3 regions of the Rahnella sp. PD4 genome follow, and region 2 is predicted to be linked to each of the others. Evidence: predicted binding sites of a transcription regulator. Region 2 holds the regulator's gene; each other region holds the start of a gene.

Region 1 (7,697 bases), on a different contig from region 2:
CACGCACCGAACTGAGCCTGGTGGTCGACAGCGTCTTTCCGAAATACCGGTTGTTTCGCGCGCTTAAAAGTTTTCAACAACAATTTCCCGATACCCGGGTGCACCTGACGGAAATTTTGCGCGGAGAAAGCCTGGAGCAATTAAACGAACGGTCTGCTGATTTATACATCACCACGCTGGCACCGGAAAATGCCATACAGGGACGCTTTCTGCTGGACGTGGATTTTGTCCCGGTGGCGAAAAACGATCATCCGCTGATGAGCCTCGCCGTTCCGCTGACCGCAGAGGACCTGGCACGCTTCCCGCTGATCAGCGTGGCCGACCGGCACTCGCCGCGTAATGAAAATGCACCATCCGGCACCCGTGCCAGCTGGACCTTCACTACTGTCGGGGCCGCGATGGAAGCGATTATGGTGGGCGTAGGATACGGCTGGCTGCCGCTGGAAAGTGTGGAGAAAACGCTGGAGAGCGGTTTGCTTCGCCGTCTTGAATTAACAACCAGAACGGTGCGGCAAACGGCACTGTATATGGTGATGGATAATCAATCTGAGCAGTTCGATAAAACGGTCAGCGCACTGGCAACAAGCATTCTGACAGAGTGCGGTTTGCTGCCATAACATTCTGGCAGCAAACCCTTTCAGCTACGGGCGTGACTACTTCTGAGATGGGCGGCAGGCCGCCAGAATATCCAGTTGTGGATCACGTTCTGAGGTCTGTACGTTCATCGCGCTCAGCACGGTGTGGAACAGGTTATCCTGCGAAACGTCTTTGTTCGCAGCATTGGATTTCAGGCATTGCATATCTATTCCCTGCGCTTTGACATAGCCATCAGACAGCCAGAATAGCATCGGCACATGGGTCTGTTGCGCCGGTGCCACGCTGTAAGGCGTACCGTGCAGATACAGGCCATTTTCACCCAAGGATTCACCATGGTCGGAAAGATAAATGACGGCCACATTGTACTTATCCTGATACTGCTTCGCTTTTTCAATCACCTGCGACACCATGTAATCCGTGTAAAGCAGCGTATTATCGTAGGTATTCACCAGTTGTTCTTGTGAACAGTTTTCAATGTCGCTGCGCGGGCAGTCAGGCATGAACTTGCGGAATTCCTGAGGATAGCGTTTGTAATATGTCGGGCCGTGGCTGCCGATCAGATGTAAGCTAATCAGCGTATTTTTGCCGTCAGCCTTGATGTCATCATCAATATTCTGCATCAGTGCCATGTCGTAGCAGGTATCACCATCACAATATTTACCGTCTTTTTGGGTATTAATGGTGACATTCGGCACACGGTCGCAGACCCCTTTACAGCCTTCGTCATTGTCTTTCCAGAATACTGAAACGCCGGCCTTATGCAGAATATCCAGCAAACCTTCACTGTTACGGGCGCGGTTGGCGTCGTAACTGGTGCGTTTCATGTTTGAGAACATGCACGGCACAGAAATTGCCGTTGCCGTACCGCATGACGTCATCTTCGTAAAGTACACCACGTCCGGAATGGCTTGCGTGTACTGATTGGTTGGTTTGGCGTATCCCTCATACGACTGATTTTGCGCCCGTGCTGTTTCCCCGATCACCAGAAACACCAGATTGGGTTTTTGCCCCGGTTGTTGTACCAGTTTTGCATCATTACCAAGAGTCCGGAACGGCATTTTCGGTGTGAAGTAACGGTGATTCATGTACTGGAACGCACTGTAAAGATAGTTGGTCGGTACGATTTCCAGATTCAGAGTGCGGTTGTTACGGCCAACGGAAGCATAATCTTTGTAAAAAACGCCGGCAATGGAAGCAACGACCAGCAATGAAATCACCATTGACACCAGGCGTACTCCCAGACGGCGCAGCGGTGTTTTTTCATAGCTGACCGGTGTCAGGAAAAGCAAAATCGCGGGCAAAACGCCGGTGAAGACAAACCACAGCACCACTTTCAGATTCAGGTATGAAGATGCTTCAGCAGATTGCGTCTCGAGGATATTCTCGATCATGCCGCGATCGAAAACGACCTGGAAGGTCATCATCGCGAAACTGGCGAGGGCACTGACCGGGAGCACGATAATGAAGAATGGCTTAAGCAACGGGCGAAAACTGAAAGGGGTGAACACAAAGTTCAGTGCGGCAAACAGCGCGACCGGAATGCTCAGGGCGAAAGCCAGATTGTATGCGGGCAGTGCATTTAAGATGCGGTAAAAATGCAACAAAATAGGTAAGTTAACCACAAAGGTAAAATACAGGGTCAGCAATAAAGTCAGCGTAAAGTAGCTGATCTTCGGAAATATATAGCGCAATGAAAACTCCCAACAAAATGACGGTAGCAGGGTTAATGTGAGGGAAAGATAACGTACGGAAATGAATATTCATAAGAATATTCATCCAAGCTTAAGAAAGCCTTAATCTACCCGTCATAAATCCTTCATCCTGCAGCGTTTCTGAAAAAGTTCAGAAAATATATAAAATATAAGAGACCGCCTTTTCTTGCATGAAGCCTTATGCTCACCGGCGTAGCGATGTGGATGTTCAACGAAACACCCTTTGTTTAAACCTCTCTGAGCGCGTTTCCCTCCGCTCATTTTGTCTTTCCCTGATTATGCCTGACCGGTTTAATTCATCACTGACTGTCTGCGGGCTGTCAGAAGGATATTCGTGTTGATCTCATCTTCGGCCATCATTGCGGCCAGCAGCATTATTGAACCCGGTGTGATTATTGGGCCGCGAGTGGTTATCGGGCCTTTTTGTGTTATTTCAGCGGGTGTGCAAATTGGCGAAGGAACATGCATTTCTTCGCATGTCATCATCAACGGCAATACCAAAATAGGTAGGGATAATCAGATTGGCAGAGGCTCATCCATTGGCGAAATCAGTCAGGATTTGAAATACGCCGGAGAACCTACCGGGCTGGAAATCGGCAATGGAAACCAGATTGGCTGCCATGCCACATTACATCGAGGCACTGTACAGGGCGGCGGTATGACCCGGATAGGGCATCTGAATATTTTTGAGCGGGGTGTCCATCTCGGCCATGACTGCCAGGTGGGAAATGCCACGTTCATTGGCGAACATAGTGCTCTGGCAGGGCATGTTTTATTAGGTAATGATGCGCGGATTGATGCCCTGAGCGCAGTGCATCAGTTTTGTATTATTGGTGCGGGAGCCCGTTTGCTTGCCAATACGTGTGTGGTGCAGGATGTGCCGCCGTTTGTGATGGCAGGCGGAAACCGCGCGGTACCTAAAGGGATAAACGAGCAGACAGCAGAATTTTGCCGGGCTGGCAGTACGCAGCAAAATATCATCCGCTATCTGTACGATTTGCTTTATCACCGGCAGGAAACGATTGAACGGGTAAAGTCAGAAATTGAGCGGCTCAGCACGGAATATCCGTTACTGTGCCACTTCAATGCTTTTTTCCTTCATTCAGCGCGCGGGATCATTCGTTAACGGGTTTACGGTAATCCTGCGGCTGAACAGAGGTGACGGGCTGTCAGGCTTCGAGTGCTAACAGGGCAAAGGTTGCCAGCCAGTGCTCGCCCATATAGGTGCTGTCGAGATGGTTCAGCGCGCTGTGCAGATGGGCTTCTGCCGTCTGACGTAGCAAGACCGCACGCGGATCACCCGCTGGCAGCGCAGAGGCCAGCGAACGCTGACACCAGGCACGGCTGAGATTCAGCCCGTCCAGATGGCCAATTTTACCGTCGCTGCGGTCAGTGACCGTGGCGGGGATAAACAGTGTCGCAGGCTGGCTGTGCGCCAGATCCGGTAAAAAACGGCCAAACCAGGTCACAAATGCTTCGGGCGGTAAAACGCGGCGCATCAGTTCAGCTTCCATCAGGGAAGGTGAAAGGAATTCATCACCGCCCGGTTCCCATGCCTGACAATGCACATCTTCAAGATGCCAGCGCAATGCCGTTTCTTCGATCAATTCTGCCAGTTTGTGATGCTTAACACAGCGGGCATAATCCAGTGTTAACGCCAGGGCAAAAGCTGTGTTGAAATGGCTGCCGACCCGCAGGGGATAGGTTGCCTTTGGCAGAAACGTGCTAAAACTCTTTTCGAAGAACCGGCTCATGGGCGCGAGCGTTTTCGCCCATTCCGCAGCCTGTGGCAGGGTCATTTCATGCAATTGCTGGCTCAGCGCCAGACACCACGCCCAGCCATACGGCCGTTCAAATCCGGCATGTTGCGTCTGTTGCAGATAGGCCATTTCACCGGCGACATTTTCTGCCGTGAAATGCCGGCCGGCCACCTCAATGATTTTTTCTGCTTCCGGCAGTTGTGGAAAACGATCCAGCAGTCGCAGCAATAACCAGTATCCGTGCACACAGGAATGCCAGTCATAGCTGCCGTAAAAGATCGGATGCAACTGGCGTGGCGTTTGCGCATCCGCTGCGCTGCTCATGGCATGCATGAGTTTATTCGGGTATTCGCGTGTTAAGTGATTCAGTGCCAGTGAAGCAAAACGGGATGCCATCTCTGCCGTCAGTACACTATGTTGTTGCGTCGACATCGTCTTTCCTTATCAGAAACGGAACACAAAGAAATACATAAACGCGGTATTGACCAGCAACAGTAATACACCGGTTTTCCACTGCGCTTTAATCACGCCATTCTTATCCTGCAATTCCAGCAGCGCCGCGGGGACGATATTAAAATTGGCTGCCATCGGGGTCATCAGGGTGCCGCAGAAACCGGATAACATGCCGATCGCGCCCATAATCGCCGGATTTCCGCCCAGCTGGTTGACAATAAGTGGCAGCCCGATCCCCGCCGTCATGACCGGGAAGGCGGCAAAACCGTTTCCCATGATCATCGTGAAAAGCGCCATGCCGAAGGTATAGGCAATCACAATCGCCAGCGGTGAACCGAGCGGAATGATATTTTTGACCAGGTCCGACACCACGCCGCCGACTCCCGCCAGTGCAAACAACGCGCCAAGAGCGGCCAGCATTTGTGGCAAAATAGCTGCCCAGCCAACGGTATCCATTGTCTGTCCCCCCGCTTTCACTGCTTTGACCGGCGAATCACGCAGCATAATCAGCGCCACGATGAAGGCCACCAGCGTGCCGATTACCAGCGAAATCAGCGTGACGTTTTTGGCTTCCACCAGCGGCGTGTATTTCAGCGTCAGGGTGCCAGCCAGGGTCACCAGGGGGATCAACAGGGCAGGAATAAACAGTTTATTGCCAAAACGTTTTGAGCCAGCTTCACGCTTTTCAACCTGATCAGGCTGTCCGCTTTCTGATTTGCCTTTCCCCAGTTTTCCGCTCCCGGCGATGATCGCCAGCAGAATCGCCATACAACCGGTAATGAAGTGTGGCAATTGCGCACCAAACAGGAAAGTTATGCCGTAAATCCCCCAGAACAGCGCATTGACATAACGGCGTGAGTGGCTTTTGTCGCGTACGTTGAAAAATGCATAAGCACAGAACATCAGTCCCGCAAGAATATAAACAGTCTGCAAGGTGATCATTTCGCCGCGCTCCCGTGTTGCACGTCAAAGCGCTTAGCCAGCGAACGGTCAAGTAACCACAGACGAATAAAATGGATAATCAGCGCAGCAATAGCCGTCGGGATCGCCCAGACAGACAGGTGCAACGGTTCAACGTTAATGCCGTACTGTTCCAGAAAGCCTTTAATCAGGAGGATAGATTGCACCGCAATGAAAATGTCCTCGCCGAAGAAAACGGCCACATTATCGGTTGCGGCGGCATGAGCCCGGATCTTCTGACGGATATCATTGGGCAAATCGCCGTATCTGGTGGTGGCTGCGGCTTCAGCCATCGGCGCGATCAGCGGGCGTACCATCTGCGCATGACCACCGAGCGAGTTAAGCCCCAGTGCGGCGGTCATCTGGCGCAGGAAAAAGTACAGCATCAGCACGCGACCGGTGGTGGCAGCATGTACTTTGGAAATTAAATGACGCGCCTGTTCTTTCAGGCCGCTGCGCTCGAGGATGGCAATCACCGGCAGTGTCAGCCATATCAACCCCATATAGCGATTATCGGTGAACGCTTTGCCAAATGCGCTGATGATATCAACGGTATGCATTCCGCCCGCCAGGCCGGTCGAAATACCGGCGACCGTCACCACCAGTAAAGAGTTAAACCGCAGTGCAAAACCCAGCACAACGATCGGAATACCTATTAATACCCACATATTTTGTCCCTCAATAATGACGTGTTTGCTTTATATTTTTAATGAACCTGAATAATGTTGATACACCTGTAATAACCGGGTGTTATTGCTTATGTTAAATACATATATATATAAATATGAGACGGAAAGTAACAAGCAACAGTGGTGAATACAAGGCACAAAGGCGGGGCAGGTCATAGGAAATTATTCTAGAAAACTCAGGCTTAAGGGGCTGGCAAAATAAATAACTAACGTGTCAATTATGACTGGCGAATCTGACAGGAGGCGGGCGAAATAACAGAATAATTAACCCGGCCTGTTGACCGGATATAACAAAAAGAGAGGGTTCAGGCAGTTTTATTCGTTGTCTTCGTCGCCGTAATATTTGACGCCGAGTTTGATCAGCCCACGGCCTTGTGCTTTGCGGTGTAAGTTACTGTCGCGCAAGGAATAAACACAGCCGCAGTATTCCTGTTGGTAAAAGCGTTCGCGCTTGCTGATTTCAATCATGCGCGCCGATCCGCCTTTTTTACGCCAGTTATAATCCCAGTAAATCATGCCCGGGTAAGGTGCCGCGGCACGTTCGCCGCTGCCGGTGATTTGCTTCATGTCTTTCCAGCGGGAGATACCCAGACAACTGGTGATGGCGCTGAAACCATGTTCAAAGGCATATAATGCCGTGCGTTCAAAACGCATATCAAAACACATGGTGCAGCGCACACCACGCTCAGGTTCATTTTCCATTCCCTTTGCCCGCGCAAACCAGTTATCGGTGTCATAATCGGCATCGATAAAAGGAATGCCATGCTGTTCGGCAAAACGCATATTTTCTTCTTTACGTAGCAGATATTCTTTCTGCGGGTGAATATTAGGATTGTAGAAGAAAATCGTATAGTCGATCCCCGATGCCTGAATGGCTTCCATCACTTCGCCTGAGCAGGGCGCACAGCAGGAATGCAGTAATAATTTATCGTGTCCGGCAGGCAGGGCCAGTTTCTCGCGAATTACTTCAGACATATTATTCTCCAGACTCTCGGATTTTCTTTACGGTCTTTTCAGGGGGAGATGATAGAAGAACCTCTCTGTCTGTCAAAATTTTCTTAACGGGTTAAGTTGTCAGAGGATTGTGCGCCGGACTTCAGTGCTATGATATGACCCGATCCGGGGGAAGCCCGGTACACAGAGATCTAAGGATACAGGCAATGCAAATTATGAGATCGAATCAAATTCGCTGGCTCAGTGTGGTGATTGTGACGGGCGGGTTGTTACTGATTCTTCCTCTTCATTTACTGGCATGTTTTATTGCCGGTTTTTTAGTGTTTGAACTCATCAATGCGCTTACTCCGTACTTTCAAAAAATTATCAGTGGCGAACGTGCACGCTGGCTAGTGGTGGCCATTATTGCGACCCTGGTTATCAGTTGTCTGACGCTGGCGATTGCGGGCATTGCCGATTTTCTGATGGAAGATATGCGTAATCCCGTGGCATTTAACGCCATGGTATCGCGTCTGCTGACAGACGCGCAAAGCCGCTTATCGCCCGTGTTACTGCATTATTTACCGGCGAAT
Region 2 (7,697 bases):
GCCGGTTCAATGCTGGTGTAACCGGCGACATTTTCGCGCGCTTTGTCAGGGTGAGCCGCAATGAATTCCACCGCTTTCTGATAAGCGGCAATAAACTTTTTGGTTTCTTCAGGCTTGCTGGCAATAAAGCTGGCGTTGAGTGCTGCGGCACCGCCAAACCACGGTGCGTCGGCGTTGCCGAGCACATATTTAGAAATCACGCCGGTTTCCAGGGTGCGGGAAAGATTTTTCATCCGCCCCACGGTGCCGGTCGGTTCGAGCGTGTATACACCGTCAATTTGCCCGGCGGCCAGGGCAGGTGCGTGTTGCCCCACCGGCAGTTCGATCACCGACGGGTTAGTGAAGCCATTTTTCTCCAGAATAATTTTCGCCATAGTGACGTTCTGGATCCCCGGGCCGCAGGCAATTTTCTTGCCTTTCAGATCACTGATAGCCTTGGCCGGGCTGTTCAGTGGTACCAGAAACTCATCTAACACCAGCGTGTGGTTTGACGGATTAGAACAGATAATTTTAAACAGACCCGGTGAGGTAATGGCCCCCAGTCCCAGCGCGCCGGTTGCGGTACCATTCGCGCAGCCGTGGATCCTGCCGGTGATCATCCCTTCAACAATTTGTTGTGCGCTGGCGAATTTCACCCCTTTCACATTCAGCCCGACCTCTTTAAAAAAGCCCTGTTCAAGTGCCACGTACAAGGGTAAACCGCCGACAATCGGCCAGTAGCCAATACGGATTTCATCGTCGCCGGCTGCAAAAACCGACGTCGGGATCATGCCACCCAGGGTTGAAACGCCACCGGTAATGGCAAGCCATTGCATCAGCTGGCGGCGTTTTTTATCGACCGGACGGCATTCTGGTTTGATGTTTTTCATGGGCGGTTCCCTTAGCGGTTATGGATACATTGCAACTTGTACTGCAACTTGTATACATAACGTTAAGCACAGGGCATGCCAGTTTGTTAACGGGCGGGAAGCGGCCTAAATTCAGCAGGTTGACAAAGGGATACGCACTGCGCTGGTGCGATTTTTGGGCGCCTGCTCACAATCAGGATCCACGGCAGGGCATATCGCTAGCAATATTTTTAGCGACATGCCCCGCAAAAGATCGCGGTCAGACTTTAAATTCACTGCTTAAACGGCTGATACCCAGACCATTCACTTTGGTGACTTTGATTTGTACCGGAATGCGATCTTTCATTGCTTCGACATGGCTGATCACGCCGATGGTTTTACCCGAGGCGTTAAGGCTGTCGAGGGCATCCAGTGCCGTATCCAGCGTGTCGGCGTCAAGCGTGCCGAAACCTTCATCAAGGAACAGAGAGTCGATGCGGGTTTTGTCGCTGACCAGATCAGACAATGCCAGCGCCAGCGCCAGGCTGACCAGGAAGCTTTCGCCGCCGGACAATGTGCGGGTGTCACGTAGCGCATCGGCCTGCCAGGTATCGACCACCTGCAACTCCAGCGCATCGCTGGTTTTGCGCTGTAACAGATAGCGCCCGTGCAGTTTTTCCAGCTGGCGGTTCGCCAGATAAACCAGATGATCGAGGGTCAGTCCCTGCGCGAATTTACGGAATTTCGCCCCGTCACTGGACCCAATCATCTGATTGAGATAACCCCAGTCATCACAGGTCAGCTGTGCCTGCGCTATCTGAGCAATCAGCGCCTGTTGTCCGCTGTGGCGCTGCTTGTCGCTTTCCAGTTGGTTCTTCACTTCGCCCAGACGTTGTTGTAACGCTTTCAGTTGTTGAGCCAGTTCCGTCTGCTGCACGGTCAGGGCATTAAGATCACCGTCAGATTCACTCAGATGAGCAGGGCGGACAAGACGATGCTTTTCCAGCATATCTCTGGCGTCAGTCAGTAATGCCTGAGCCTGTGCAAGTTGTTGTTGCAGATGTTCTTTGCGTTGCTGCAGCTGTTGGCGCAGCACGTCGTCAAGCAGCGCTTCTTTCACCGCGGCTTCATCGGCAAACCCGCTGGTGCTCAGCGCCTGTTGCCACACCTGTTCCGTTTGCGTCAGTTGTGCGCTGGTCTGTAATTGTTGCTTTTGCGCACTGGCCAGCTGACCGGCAAGCTGGTCGCGTTGTTCCTGCGCCTTATGCAGCGCGGTCTGGGCATCACTGAACGCTTTTTCTGCCGCCTGCTGTTGCTGATGTAAGTGTTCGCGAACCTGAGCCACCTGGCGCTCGCCGAACAGTTCGAGGCGCCGGGCATGAAGCTCAGAAAGCGCTTTTTCACCTTCGGCCTGTTGTTTTTGCAACCGGACAAGGTCTTGCTGAGATTTCGCCTCTATTTCTACCAGCCGCGTAATGCGTTCGGTCAGCAATGCACTTTGCTGTTGTACTTTCTGTTGGAGATTCAGGGCGTCAGTCAGGGCATCTTTCGCCTGTTGAAGTGCCCGTGCCAGCTGTTCGTGCTGGCCGGTCAGCGCCTGAGACTGCTGCTCTTCTTCGTCGCGGGCGGTCAGCCATTGCGAGATGTCAGTGGTGTCATGCAGGGTAAACGTCAGATTCAGCGGCATGCTGAGCTGTTGCCAGTTTGCCGTCTGCGCATTCAGTTGCTGCTGATCCTGCTCCATCAGGATCTGCAGACGTCTTTGCTGTTCTTTCAGGCTTTTGATCTTCGCCGCCAGTTCGATACCGCTGGCTTTTACCGCATCGAATTCAAGCTGCATTTTCTCGACGCGCTGTGCGGTTTCAGAAGGTTTGATCTCCTGATAGTGTTCAACCGCCGGATGCGAGGTCGAGCCGCACAACGGGCAGGCTTTACCGCTTTGCAAATTCGCGCGTTCAGCTTCGAGGCTGACGATCAGCATTTCCTGTTTATGCAGCGTTTTTACGTCGTTGAGATGTTCAAGTTGTGTCTGACATTGCAGGCGGATCTTATCCAGGCGCTGCTCTTCCTCAGCCAGTTGTACCTGATACTGCGCAAAATCTTGGTTTTGTTGCTGCACGCGCTGGTTAAGCTGCGGGAAAAGTTGCGCGAGCGAAAAAAGCTGTTGTCGCACCGGCCGGAGTTGCATCAGTTCTGTTTGCCGTTTCTGTAAGGCTGCCAGCGGATGCTGTTTTTCCAGAGCTGCCTGACGCTGCTGTGCGGCGTTAAGGGCTTCGGTCAGTGCGGTCTGCCGGGTTTGATGCTGGCGGTTTTCTTCATCCAGTTTTTGTCGTTCTGCCGTTATTTGCCGCAGTGTTGTGTTCTGGTCAGCGGCCTGTTTCTGCGATTCACTGACCGCCCGCTGTGTTTCTGCCAGTGATTTGTGCCACTGAGCGATTTCACCGTCCAGCGGCAGGATTTTTTCTTCGATCAGCGTTTGCATCCGGCGCTGTTCTTCGGCCTGCTTCTGACGTGCAGTTTGCGCCTGTTCTGCTGCCTGGTTCAGCGGCGCCATCTGCGCGATCTGCTGTTCCTGTTGCTGTATCAGTTGCGTCAGATGCTGCTGAAGGCGTTGTGACTCTTCCTGACAACGCTGACGGTCATTGAGTAACGGACGCAGTTTTTCCGCCGGTTCACTGCGTGCCAGCTGTTGTAACTGCGGCGCGGCGGCCAGATTTTCCTGCTCAGCGGCAGCCAGCTGCAACTGAGATTGCTGAAGTTTTTGCTGCACCTGTTGCCATTGTTGCAGCCAGTTCAGATCCCGCAGGCGTTGCTGCGCCTGTTGGCTGAGGCTGTTTTCCTGTGCGTTCAGTTCAGCATGCTGTGCCTCCAGCGTCTGGCGTTGTTCTTCGCTGAGCAGTTCGATGCCGGACATGCGCTGATGCAGACCGTCGAGTACGATGCGCGCTTCTTTATGTTGCTCAAAGACGCGCTGAGACAGCCGTCCGTAAATTTCGGTGCCGGTCAGTTCTTCCAGCAATTCGGCGCGGTCGTTGGCATCAGCATTCAGAAACGCGGCGAACTGCCCCTGAGACAGCATCATGGATTTGGTGAAACGGCCGAAATCCAGCCCGGTCAGTGTGGCGATGGCGTCGAGTTTGTCGCGCACTTTATCGGCCAGAATTTTGCCGCCGGCCAGTAACGCCAGCTCGACTTTCGGTGCCTGCAAGTTGCCATCCGGCGAATTTTTAGCACGACGCTGGCTCCAGAATGCGCGGTAAGCTACGCCTTTAACTTCAAACTCCACCTCAGCCAGCGATTCGGCGGTGTGGCGGGTCATCAGTTCGTTCTGGCTTGGTGTGATGTTCAGACGTGGCGTCTGATGATAAAGCGCCAGACAAATGGCATCAAGCAGGGTGGTTTTCCCTGCACCGGTCGGGCCGGTGATCGCGAATAATCCGTTGCTGGCGAACGGCTCGGCAGTGAAATCAATTTTCCATTCGCCTTCCAGCGAGTTCAGGTTTTTTAAACGCAGGCTGAGAATTTTCATTGTGCGCTGTCCTCTGCATTCTGACCGTGCGTGACCTGCTCAACAACCTGAGCAAAAAGAGTGCGCATCCGCGCCTGACGGGGGGCATCAGGGTCCGGCTCCAGCGCCAGCCGCCGTTCAAAGACGTCGCTGACGCTCAGTTCACTGAGGGTCTCTTTTTCCTGCTGCTCAATGCTGCTGATGCGCTGTTCTTTGCTGCGGCGCAACAGGACAACTTCCACCGGCAAATCCGCAGTCAGCGCCTGAATACGCCGCTGAATATCGCTGAGATAATCCTGCGTGGCGACTTCGATATCAAGCCAGACGGGTTTTTGTGCATCGCCGCCTTCGAACTGCGCCAGTTGCTTTTCAATTTCCGCCAGCGAGCCTTTGAGTATCTGCATGGGCTGGAAAACAGGAATTTCCAGCGTGTCGATGGCACTGAGCGTTGCCCCGTCGAAATCGAGCAGATACACACTTTTGGCTTTGCTCAGTTCGTCAAAGCTCAGGGCAATTGGCGAACCGCTGTAACGGATGTGGTGAGTTTTTGCGACGCACTGTGCGCGGTGAATATGGCCAAGCGCCACATAATCAACCGGCGGGAACGCCTGCGCGGGGAAGGCGTCAAGTGTGCCTATATAGATGTCACGCACGGAATCAGAAGTACTGACGCCAACGGTGGTCAGATGGCCGGTTGCAATAACGGGCAGCGGTATGCCAAGTTCATCACGCCTGGCCTGCGCGGCCTGCCAGAGCGCGTCATAATGTGCGGCGATGGCTTCCTGCAATGCCAGTTGTTTGTCGCTGCCGGACTGACCGGCCTGACTGGCCAGCAGATCACGCGGGAGTAAAAACGGGATGGCACACAGTACCGCGCCCGGTTTTCCGTCACGCTGACTGAGCACCAAAATCTGTTCAGACAGATTTTCGCCGACAGTGGCAATCACCCGCGTATTCAGGCAGGAAAGTAGCTCGCGTGATTCATTAAGTGTTGCGACGGAATCGTGGTTGCCAGCCAGTACCACCAGCTGACAGCCGGTTTGTTGTAATTCCACCACGAAGCGGTTATACAATTCGCGGGCATAACTGGGCGGTGATCCGGTATCGAAAATATCACCCGCGACAATCACGGCGTCGACCTGATGTTGCTGCACCTGACCGGTCAGCCAGCGCAGAAATGCCTGATGTTCGGCTGCACGGCTTTTGGTGAAAAAGTACTGGCCAAGATGCCAGTCTGACGTGTGGATCAGGCGCATGAGACTCCTGTATGAACCCTGGATGACGACAATGGGGCAAAGTATAAACGTCGGCGGGGGGAGATGTCCCCGATAAATCAGTCCAATTTCAGCGAGATGGCCGCTAATTATCTGTCATATTTGACTGTAATGAACCATTCTTTTCATTCATAAATCTGTCACAAAACTGACGCATAATGGCGCCCGCAATCAAATAAAAGATCGCTAACCTATTGGCAGGACCTACGATGGCTAGACGTATATTGGTGGTTGAAGACGAAGCTCCAATCCGTGAAATGGTGTGTTTTGTACTGGAACAAAATGGCTATCAGGCCGTAGAAGCTGAGGATTTTGATTCAGCGATTGGGCAGCTTGTTGAACCTTACCCTGAACTTATCCTGCTCGACTGGATGTTACCTGGCGGTTCCGGTATTCAGTTTATTAAGCATCTTAAACGTGAGGCGCTGACCCGCGAAATTCCGGTAATGATGTTGACCGCACGCGGTGAAGAAGAAGATCGGGTGCGTGGCCTCGAAGTCGGTGCCGATGATTACATCACCAAACCGTTTTCCCCGAAAGAGCTGGTTGCCCGCATTAAAGCGGTGATGCGTCGCATCTCGCCAATGGCGGTGGAAGAAGTGATCGACATGCAGGGTTTAAGCCTGGATCCCTCGTCTCACCGGGTGATGGCCAACGAACAGGCGCTTGATATGGGGCCGACAGAATTTAAGTTATTACACTTCTTTATGACGCATTCTGAACGTGTTTATAGCCGGGAACAGTTGCTCAATAACGTCTGGGGCACTAACGTTTATGTGGAAGATCGCACCGTAGACGTGCATATTCGTCGTTTGCGTAAGGCGTTGGAAACCAGCGGACATGACAGAATGATCCAGACTGTTCGTGGTACCGGATACCGTTTTTCAACGCGTTATTGAGTCCTCACAGCGGAGAATCTGTGTGCTAGAACGTTTGTCATGGAAACGATTGGCCGGCGAATTTTTTCTCTTTTGTCTGCCAGCGTTAATTCTCGGTATTTTCGTCGGTCATTTCGGCTGGCTCCTGTTTGTGTCGCTGGTTGCGGCACTGGGCTGGAATTATTACAACCAGCTTAAACTCTCTCACTGGCTGTGGCTTGACCGCAGTATTACGCCGCCGAACGGCCGCTGGAGCTGGGAGCCGCTGTTCTACGGGCTTAACCAGATGCAGATGCGCAACCGGCGTCGGCGTCGCGAATTAGGTCAGTTGATCAAACGTTTTCGCAGCGGTGCTGAATCGCTGCCCGATGCCGTGGTGCTGACCACGGAAGAAGGCAATATTTTCTGGTGTAACGGGCTGGCGCAGGATCTGCTCGGTTTCCGCTGGCCGGAAGATAACGGGCAACATATCTTCAACCTGCTGCGTTATCCGGAATTCCGGCTGTGGATCCAGACCCGCGATTTCAGTCGGGCGCTGAATCTGCAACTCAATAACGAGCATTACGTCGAGTTTCGCGTTATGCCTTATTCAGAAGGGCAACTGCTGATGGTGGCACGCGATGTCACACAGATGCGTCAGCTTGAAGGTGCCCGGCGTAACTTCTTTGCTAACGTCAGTCATGAGCTGAGAACCCCGCTGACCGTATTGCAGGGATATCTGGAAATGATGGAAGACGCCAAACTGGAAGAACCTTTCCGCACCAAAGCACTGGATACCATGCAGGAACAGACGCGGCGAATGGACGGGCTGGTGAAGCAGTTGCTGACGCTGTCGAAAATCGAAGCTTCAGCGAATATTGATTTGCATGAGAAAGTCGATATTCCGGTGATGCTCGGTATGCTCGAACGTGAGGTGCAAACGTTAAGCAACGGCCGGCATGAGGTGGTGTTTCGCATTAATGACAAACTGAACGTCTTTGGTAATGAAGATCAGTTGCGCAGTGCGGTATCGAATCTGGTGTATAACGCCGTCAACCACACGCCTGCCGGGACGCGGATTGAAGTCAGCTGGCAGCAAACGCCGCATGGCGCGCAATTCCAGATCAGTGATAACGGACCGGGCATTGCGCCGCAGCACCTCCCGCGCCTGACCGAACGTTTTTACCGGGTCGATAAGGCCCGCTCGCGGCAGACCGGCGGCAGCGGACTC
Region 3 (7,697 bases), on a different contig from region 2:
TGCCACCATGATGGTGTACACAAACAAGCCCACCACAATCGATGGCGCAGAGAGCAGGATGTCGTTAATAAAACGGATGAATTCCGCCAGCCAGGATTTACGACCATATTCGGCGAGATAAATCCCGGCCATGACGCCCAGTGGCGTACCAATCAACGTGGCCCATAAAATCAGTAATCCGCTGCCTGCAATGGCATTAGCCAGACCACCGCCTGCCGTATTCGGTGGCGGGGTGTTCTGCGTGAACAGCGCCAGCGACATTCCGTCAACACCTTTAACGATAGTGGTGAACAGGATCCACACCAGCCAGAACAGGCCAAACGCCATGGTCAGCATGGAGATCATCAGTGCCAGACGGTTTTTCTGACGGCGCCACGCCTGACGTTTTCGACGCGATTCCAGCAGCGCCGGGGTACTTTGCATGTCGAGTGTCGTCATCTTAACGGCCCTCTTTCTTAGCCAGACGCAGGATCATCATTTTCGACAGCGCCAGAACAATAAAGGTAATGACGAACAGGATCAGTCCCAGTTCCATCAGTGCAGAGGTGTGCAATCCGGCTTCCGCTTCGGCAAATTCGTTCGCCAGTGCGGAGGTAATACTGTTGCCCGGCGCGTACAGCGATGCGCTGTCGAGCTGGTAGGTGTTACCGATAATGAAGGTCACCGCCATGGTCTCGCCAAGTGCGCGTCCCAGGCCTAACATCACGCCACCAATCACACCATTTTTGGTGAACGGCAGCACGATGCGCCAGATCACCTCCCATGTGGTGCAACCAATGCCGTAAGCAGATTCTTTCATCATCACCGGCGTTTGTTCGAATACATCACGCATAACGGAAGCTATGTACGGGATGATCATAATGGCGAGAATGACACCTGCCGCCAGAATACCGATACCGAAACCCGGGCCAGCAAACAGTTCGCCAACAATCGGGATACCGGAAAGCACGTCGCCCACTGGCGTCTGGAAATATTGCGCAAACAGCGGGGCGAAAACGAACAGACCCCACATGCCATAAACAATACTGGGGATAGCCGCCAGCAGTTCAATAGCAATCCCCAGCGGGCGCTTCATCCAGTTAGGTGCAAGCTCGGTGAGAAATAATGCGATGCCAAAGCTCACCGGAACAGCAATCAGCAGGGCAATAATGGAGGTTACAACCGTGCCATAAATCGGCACCAGTGCACCAAATTGTTGGTTCGGCGCATCCCAGGTTTTCGTCCACAGGAAGGATAATCCGAACTTTTCAATGCTCGGCAGAGAAGCAATAAACAGCGAGACGATAATGCCGCCCAGCATAAATAGCACTATCAGCGCTGCCAGTTTAACCAGCGCGCCGAAGATGATGTCACCGTTTTTGCCAGGTGCCTTGATAGCCGGCTTGTATTCAGCCATACCACTCTCTTTTAATTCAGATTTAATTCCCTCCCCGGCCGGAGAGGGAATGAAGCAGAGTTACTATACCCAAAATAATTGGAGTTGCACCAAGGCAGCAAGCAAGTGAATCCCGATGAGCTTACTCAAGTAAGTGATTCGGGTGAACGAGCGCAGCTAACGCCGGTGCAGCTTCAGGTATGACGGGTATTCCTAGTACAGTGCTTTACCGCTGCTGTCTTTGATGTTGGTCTTCCATGCTGCACGGATCTGCTCTACAACAGAGGCTGGCAGTGCGGCATAGTCCAAATCAGTTGTCAGTTTGGTGCCATTTTTGTAGGCCCAGTCGAAGAACTTCAGCACTTCTGCGCCCTTCGCTGCATCTTGCTGATCTTTGTAAACCAGGATGAAAGTGGTGGAGCTGATTGGCCACGCATTATCACCTTTCTGATTGGTCAGGTCCTGAGCGAAGGTTTTGCTCCAGTCAGCGCCTTTAGCAGCTGCACTGAAGGAGGCTTCCGTCGGGCTGATAGCTTTGCCGTCTGCATCGACCAGCTTGGTATAAGCCAGGTTATTTTGCTTAGCATAAGCATATTCAACGTAACCGATTGAACCTGGCAGACGCTGTACGAATGCGGCCACACCGTCATTGCCTTTGCCACCGAGACCCGTTGGCCAGTTCACCGTTGAACCTGCACCGATTTTGTCTTTCCACTCGCTGTTGACTTTCGCCAGATAGCTGGTGAATACGAACGAAGTACCGGAACCGTCAGCACGACGCACCACTGCGATGTTGGTGTCTGGCAATTTCACACCCGGGTTCAGCTTAGTGATCGCTGCGTCGTTCCACTTTTTGATTTTACCGAGGTAAATGTCACCCAGCGTTGCGCCATCGAGTGTCAGCTGACCAGATTTGATGCCAGGGATGTTAACAGCCAGCACCACGCCACCGATCACGGTAGGGAACTGGAACAGGCCATTTTTATTCAGATCTTCTTCTTTCATCGGTGCATCAGATGCGCCGAAATCAACGGTCTTGGCGATGATTTGTTTTACACCGCCGGAAGAACCGATGCCCTGGTAGTTCACCTGAGTACCGGTTGCTTTCTGATATGCGTCAGCCCACTTAGCATAGACAGGTGCGGGGAAGGTGCCGCCAGCGCCAGTCAGGTTAGTGGCAGCGAAAGCAGACATTGCTGTGAGGGAGAAAGTCGCTGCTACAAAACCGGCGACGGTGTTACGCATCAATTTCATGTTCCACTCCTGGTGGTTTTAAACTTCCCGACTGATGTCGACGTTAATTAAAGTGTTTGGCACAGGAGGAAAATAGGACAGTTTAGTGACAGTAAAATGTACGTTATATGACAGTTTTATGACACCGTTCACAATTCGAACCACCCGGGCAATATGAAGGTGTTTTAAGCGGGAAAAGCCGGTTATTACACCGGCAGATAATGAAAAACAGGTAAATTAACGCCCTTTTTTCTTACGACCAGGCTGGGCAAAACGCTTGCGGGATGCAGAATTAGCTTCAGGTTTTTCGGTATTTTTTGTTTTTGTGGCAGCCGGTTTTGTGACAACCGCTTTTTTAGCCTGAGTATGCTTTGCCTGCGTTTTTTTCGCCGGTTTATCTTCAGACGAGGAGTTTTCAATCAGCCTGAATAACTCGATCAATTCATCATCGGTTAAATCCCGCCATTCTCCCGGTGGAACACCTTTCAGGTTGATGTTCATAATACGCACGCGCTCAAGCTTAGTGACTTCATAACCGAAGTGCTTACACATACGGCGGATCTGTCGGTTAAGCCCCTGTACCAGCGTAATACGAAACACCATGGGTGCTTCTTTCTTTACTTTGCATTTCTTGGTCACCGTGCCAAGCATCGGCACGCCAGCGCCCATACCTGCAATAAATTCGTCAGTGATCGGTTTATTAACGGTCACGATGTACTCTTTTTCGTGATCATTACCGGCACGCAGGATTTTATTGACCAGATCGCCATGGTTAGTCAGTAAAATCAGCCCCTGGGAATCTTTATCCAGACGGCCAATCGGGAAGACACGCTTGCTGTGATTGACGAAATCACGGATATTGTCCCGCTCCCCCTCTTCCATCGTGGTGATAATACCTACCGGCTTGTTCAGCGCGATAAGCACCAGATCTTCTTCATCACGTGGCTCGATAAGCTGACCGTTAACTTTCACCACGTCTGTGGCAAACACCTGAGCCCCCACTGCGGCACGCCTGCCGTTGATGAAAACATTTCCCTGTTCGATGTAACGATCGGCATCGCGGCGTGAGCAGATACCGCTCTCGCTAATGTATTTGTTAAGACGAATGGAGGAATTGGTCAGCATTCAGCGGGGTACCTTCAGAAAAACGCGAACTATACCTTATCCGGGGCGGGTTACGAAGCCTGAGAGGGGAGAATCGTGATCGGCTGCCGGGAAAGTGGGGAATCAGGCAAAAACATTCTGAAAATAGAAAAGCGCCCCGGGAGGCGCTTATATATCGCATAGCTGAAACCGGACAGTCTTATTCGACAGTCACAGATTTCGCCAGGTTACGTGGCTGGTCAACGTCGGTACCTTTAATCAGGGCAACGTAGTAGGACAGCAACTGTAGCGGAACGGTATAGAAAATAGGTGCGACAATTTCCTCAACGTGTGGCAGCTGGATAATCTTCATGCCTTCACTGTCGGTAAAACCGGCATCCTGATCGGCAAAGACATACAGCAAACCGCCACGGGCGCGCACTTCTTCGATATTCGATTTCAGTTTTTCCAGCAATTCGTTATTTGGTGCCACCACGATCACCGGCATATCTGCGTCAATCAGCGCCAGCGGACCATGCTTCAGCTCACCCGCCGCATAGGCTTCCGCGTGAATATAAGAAATCTCTTTCAGCTTCAGCGCACCTTCCATCGCAATCGGATACTGATCACCACGGCCAAGGAACAGAGCGTGATGTTTATCAGAAAAACCTTCGGCCAGCGTTTCGATGGTTTTATCCAGCGACAACATTTGTTCGATACGCGCAGGCAACGCCTGGAGCGCGTGAACAATATCGTGCTCAACTTGCGGATTCATCCCTTTCAGGCGCCCCATACGCGCCACCAGCATCAGCAGAACGGTCAGTTGTGTGGTGAACGCTTTGGTTGATGCCACGCCGATTTCAGTGCCTGCTTTGGTCATCAGCGCCAGATCGGATTCACGCACCAGTGAAGAACCGGCTACGTTACACACTGCCAGAGAACCGAGATAACCCAGCTCTTTCGACAAACGCAGCGCGGCCAGCGTATCTGCCGTTTCACCAGACTGAGACAGTGTAATGATCAGGCTGCCCGGACGAACGGCAGATTTGCGATAGCGAAACTCTGAAGCGATCTCAACATCACAAGGCATGCCAGCCAGTGACTCAAACCAGTAACGCGCCACCATTCCCGAGTTATATGACGTGCCACAGGCGATAATCTGCACATGTTGAACACGCGATAAGATTTCGTCCGCTTTTTCGCCCAGCTCGCTGAGGTTCACTTCACCGTGGCTGAAACGCCCTTCCAGGGTGTTTTTGATTGCCAGCGGCTGTTCGTAGATCTCTTTTTGCATATAGTGACGGTATACGCCTTTATCACCGGCGTCGTACTGCACTTTAGATTCAATTTCTTCACGCTCAACGGCATGGCCGGTTTTATCATAAACGCTGACAGAACGGCGTTTAATTTCAGCCACATCCCCTTCTTCAAGGAACAGGAAGCGACGGGTCACAGGTAACAGTGCCAACTGGTCGGAAGCAATGAAGTTTTCCCCAACGCCACGACCAATCACCAGCGGGCTACCGGAACGGGCGGCCACCAGGACAGACGGGTCGCGCCTGTCCATCACCACAGTACCGTAAGCGCCACGCAGTTGCGGGATCACACGCTGTACGACTTCCAGCAGCGTACCGCCCTGAAGTTGTTCCCAATGCACCAGATGTGCGATCACTTCAGTATCCGTTTCAGAATCAAAACGGTAGCCGCGTTCAGTCAGTAATTCACGCAGAGGTTCGTGGTTTTCGATAATACCGTTATGCACGACGGCAATGTAATCAGATACATGCGGGTGAGCATTCGCTTCAGAAGGTTCGCCATGAGTGGCCCATCGCGTGTGAGCAATACCGGTGCCGCCCTGCAAAGGATGTTCGTCCAGTGCATCAGCCAGCATCTGGACTTTACCCAGACGACGTAAGCGGCCCATTTTTCCCGCAGCATCAATGACAGCCAGCCCGGCGGAGTCATAACCGCGGTATTCGAGACGACGTAAACCTTCCAACAGAATTTCAGCAATATCGCGTTGCGCTACTGCGCCTACAATTCCACACATCAGTTTTATTCCTATTGAAGGTCTTTTCGGGACCTTTTTTGATGCCTGACCTGATTTATCCACAAGCCCCGTTTTCCGGTGTACTTGCGGTTCCCCGAGCCTTGTAGAGAGTGGGGAATTATTATGAACAGCTTATTTTTTCTTTACCGGTTTCTGCCAGTCTGGTTTATGTAACTGAGGCACCCGGCTTAACACTAAACCCTTGTCCGGCACGTCGCGGGTGACCGTTGTACCGGCGGCGATGGTCACGTTATTCCCCACTGTCACGGGCGCGACCAGTTGAGAATCTGAACCCACAAAGACATCGTTACCGATGATGGTCTTATGCTTGTTTACACCGTCGTAGTTACAGGTGATGGTACCCGCGCCGATATTAACGTTATCCCCTATATCAGCATCACCAAGATAGGAGAGATGGCCCGCTTTTGAGCCTTTGCCGAGACGCGCTTTTTTGATTTCAACGAAATTGCCAACATGCGCACCTTCTGCCAGTTCAGCGCCGGGACGCAGACGGGCAAAAGGCCCGACCGTACAGCCGCTTTCCAGCACTGCATCTTCGAATACGCTGTACGGACTGACTTCGCAATCGTCGCCGATAACGCAATTTTTCAGCACACAGCCTGCGCCGATCTTGACGCGGTCACCCAGTTTTACGTGACCTTCGATAATGACATTGGTATCTATCAGTACGTCGATACCATGCGACAGTTCGCCACGCAGATCAAACCGCGCCGGATCCATCAGCATTACGCCTTCAAGCAACAGACGTTCTGCCTGTTCACTCTGATATACGCGTTCAAGACGGGACAGTTGCAGGCGGTTATTCACACCATCCACCTCACTGTTACGCGCCGGATGCACCGTCGCGATGATATGTCCTTCGGCGTGCGCCATCGCAATAATGTCAGTGATGTAGTATTCACCCTGCGCATTGTTGTTGCTCAGTTGGCTGAGCCAGCGTTTTAATGACGCGCCATTGGCGACCAGGATGCCGGTGTTAATTTCACGGATTTTCAGCTGTTCTTCGCTGGCATCTTTTTGCTCAATGATGCCGGTAACGATGCCATTCTCACGAACGATACGCCCATAGCCAGTGGGATCATCCAGCACCACCGTCAGTAAACCTATGCCACCTTCCGGTTTGGCTTGCAGTAAATTATTCAGCGTATCGACGGAAATCAGCGGAACATCGCCGTACAGCATCAGGATATCTTCGTCATCGGCAAAATAAGGCGCCGCCTGCTGCATCGCATGACCGGTCCCCAGTTGCTCTGCCTGCAATACCCAGTTCAGATCACTGCCCGCCAGATTTTTCTTCAATAAATCGCCACCGTGACCATAGACCAGATGCACGTTGCGGGCGCCGACCTGCGTAGCCGCATCAATAACGTGCTGGACCATTGGCTTGCCCGCCAAGGAATGAAGAACTTTTGGAAGGTTGGAATACATGCGTGTTCCCTTGCCCGCGGCAAGGATCACCACACTCAGTGTGCTGTTCGACATAGGTAACCTGACAAATCCAATTTGAGTGACAAATGTAATCCGTTCAATGGACGGATTACTACATATTTCGCTTCAAAAACCACCCGAAAGCCGCAGCCAGCAAGGGTTGAACACGACATAGACTACAGCAAAAAAACGGAGGGTAAAGCGTCCACTAATCGTCCAAGTATTCCACTAAAATCGAAAATTAACCTTGGGGAAATGACTGAAAATACGCTTTTTTAAAAACAAAAAAAAAGCGACCCGAAGGTCGCTTTTTAAACTGATTTAGTTACATCGCTTTTCTGGTTAGTTCGATAACGCGAAGTTTCGCGATCGCCTTAGCCAGTTCCGCTGACGCCTGAGCGTAATCAACGTCGCCGTGAGAACCACTAATGTGTTCTTCCGCTTTGCGCTTAGCTTCAAGCGCTCGCGCTTCGTCGAGGTCTTGCCCACGGATTGCAGTATCAGCCA

The links. Region 2 encodes PhoB, which activates phosphate uptake and scavenging genes when phosphate is short. Its sites were predicted from a motif close to CTGTCATAAAACTGNCNNAT; they were not measured.
Region 1: ACOZIO_RS00210 (phosphoethanolamine transferase) is a predicted target of PhoB. The motif match lies at 2,400-2,419, and genes of this name have one in related genera.
Region 3: pstS (phosphate ABC transporter substrate-binding protein PstS) is a predicted target of PhoB. The motif match lies at 2,735-2,754, and genes of this name have one in related genera.

What each region holds. Positions count from the first base shown of each region.
Region 1 covers NZ_JBLZQF010000001.1:38,388-46,084, forward strand. Annotated here, with positions in the region: gene ACOZIO_RS00205 (LysR family transcriptional regulator) at 1-617, shown strand, start outside; gene ACOZIO_RS00210 (phosphoethanolamine transferase) at 654-2,288, opposite strand; gene lpxA (acyl-ACP--UDP-N-acetylglucosamine O-acyltransferase) at 2,647-3,435, shown strand; gene ACOZIO_RS00220 (DUF2891 domain-containing protein) at 3,479-4,501, opposite strand; gene ACOZIO_RS00225 (DUF979 domain-containing protein) at 4,514-5,464, opposite strand; gene ACOZIO_RS00230 (DUF969 domain-containing protein) at 5,461-6,150, opposite strand; gene ACOZIO_RS00235 (epoxyqueuosine reductase QueH) at 6,487-7,146, opposite strand; gene ACOZIO_RS00240 (AI-2E family transporter) at 7,332-7,697, shown strand, end outside.
Region 2 covers NZ_JBLZQF010000003.1:512,757-520,453, forward strand. Annotated here, with positions in the region: gene ACOZIO_RS11260 (ABC transporter substrate-binding protein) at 1-869, opposite strand, end outside; gene sbcC (exonuclease subunit SbcC) at 1,108-4,356, opposite strand; gene sbcD (exonuclease subunit SbcD) at 4,353-5,591, opposite strand; gene phoB (phosphate response regulator transcription factor PhoB) at 5,819-6,508, shown strand; gene phoR (phosphate regulon sensor histidine kinase PhoR) at 6,531-7,697, shown strand, end outside.
Region 3 covers NZ_JBLZQF010000005.1:337,306-345,002, forward strand. Annotated here, with positions in the region: gene pstA (phosphate ABC transporter permease PstA) at 1-438, opposite strand, end outside; gene pstC (phosphate ABC transporter permease PstC) at 440-1,396, opposite strand; gene pstS (phosphate ABC transporter substrate-binding protein PstS) at 1,589-2,629, opposite strand; gene rluF (23S rRNA pseudouridine(2604) synthase RluF) at 2,846-3,733, opposite strand; gene glmS (glutamine--fructose-6-phosphate transaminase (isomerizing)) at 3,912-5,741, opposite strand; gene glmU (bifunctional UDP-N-acetylglucosamine diphosphorylase/glucosamine-1-phosphate N-acetyltransferase GlmU) at 5,874-7,244, opposite strand; gene ACOZIO_RS15570 (F0F1 ATP synthase subunit epsilon) at 7,516-7,697, opposite strand, start outside.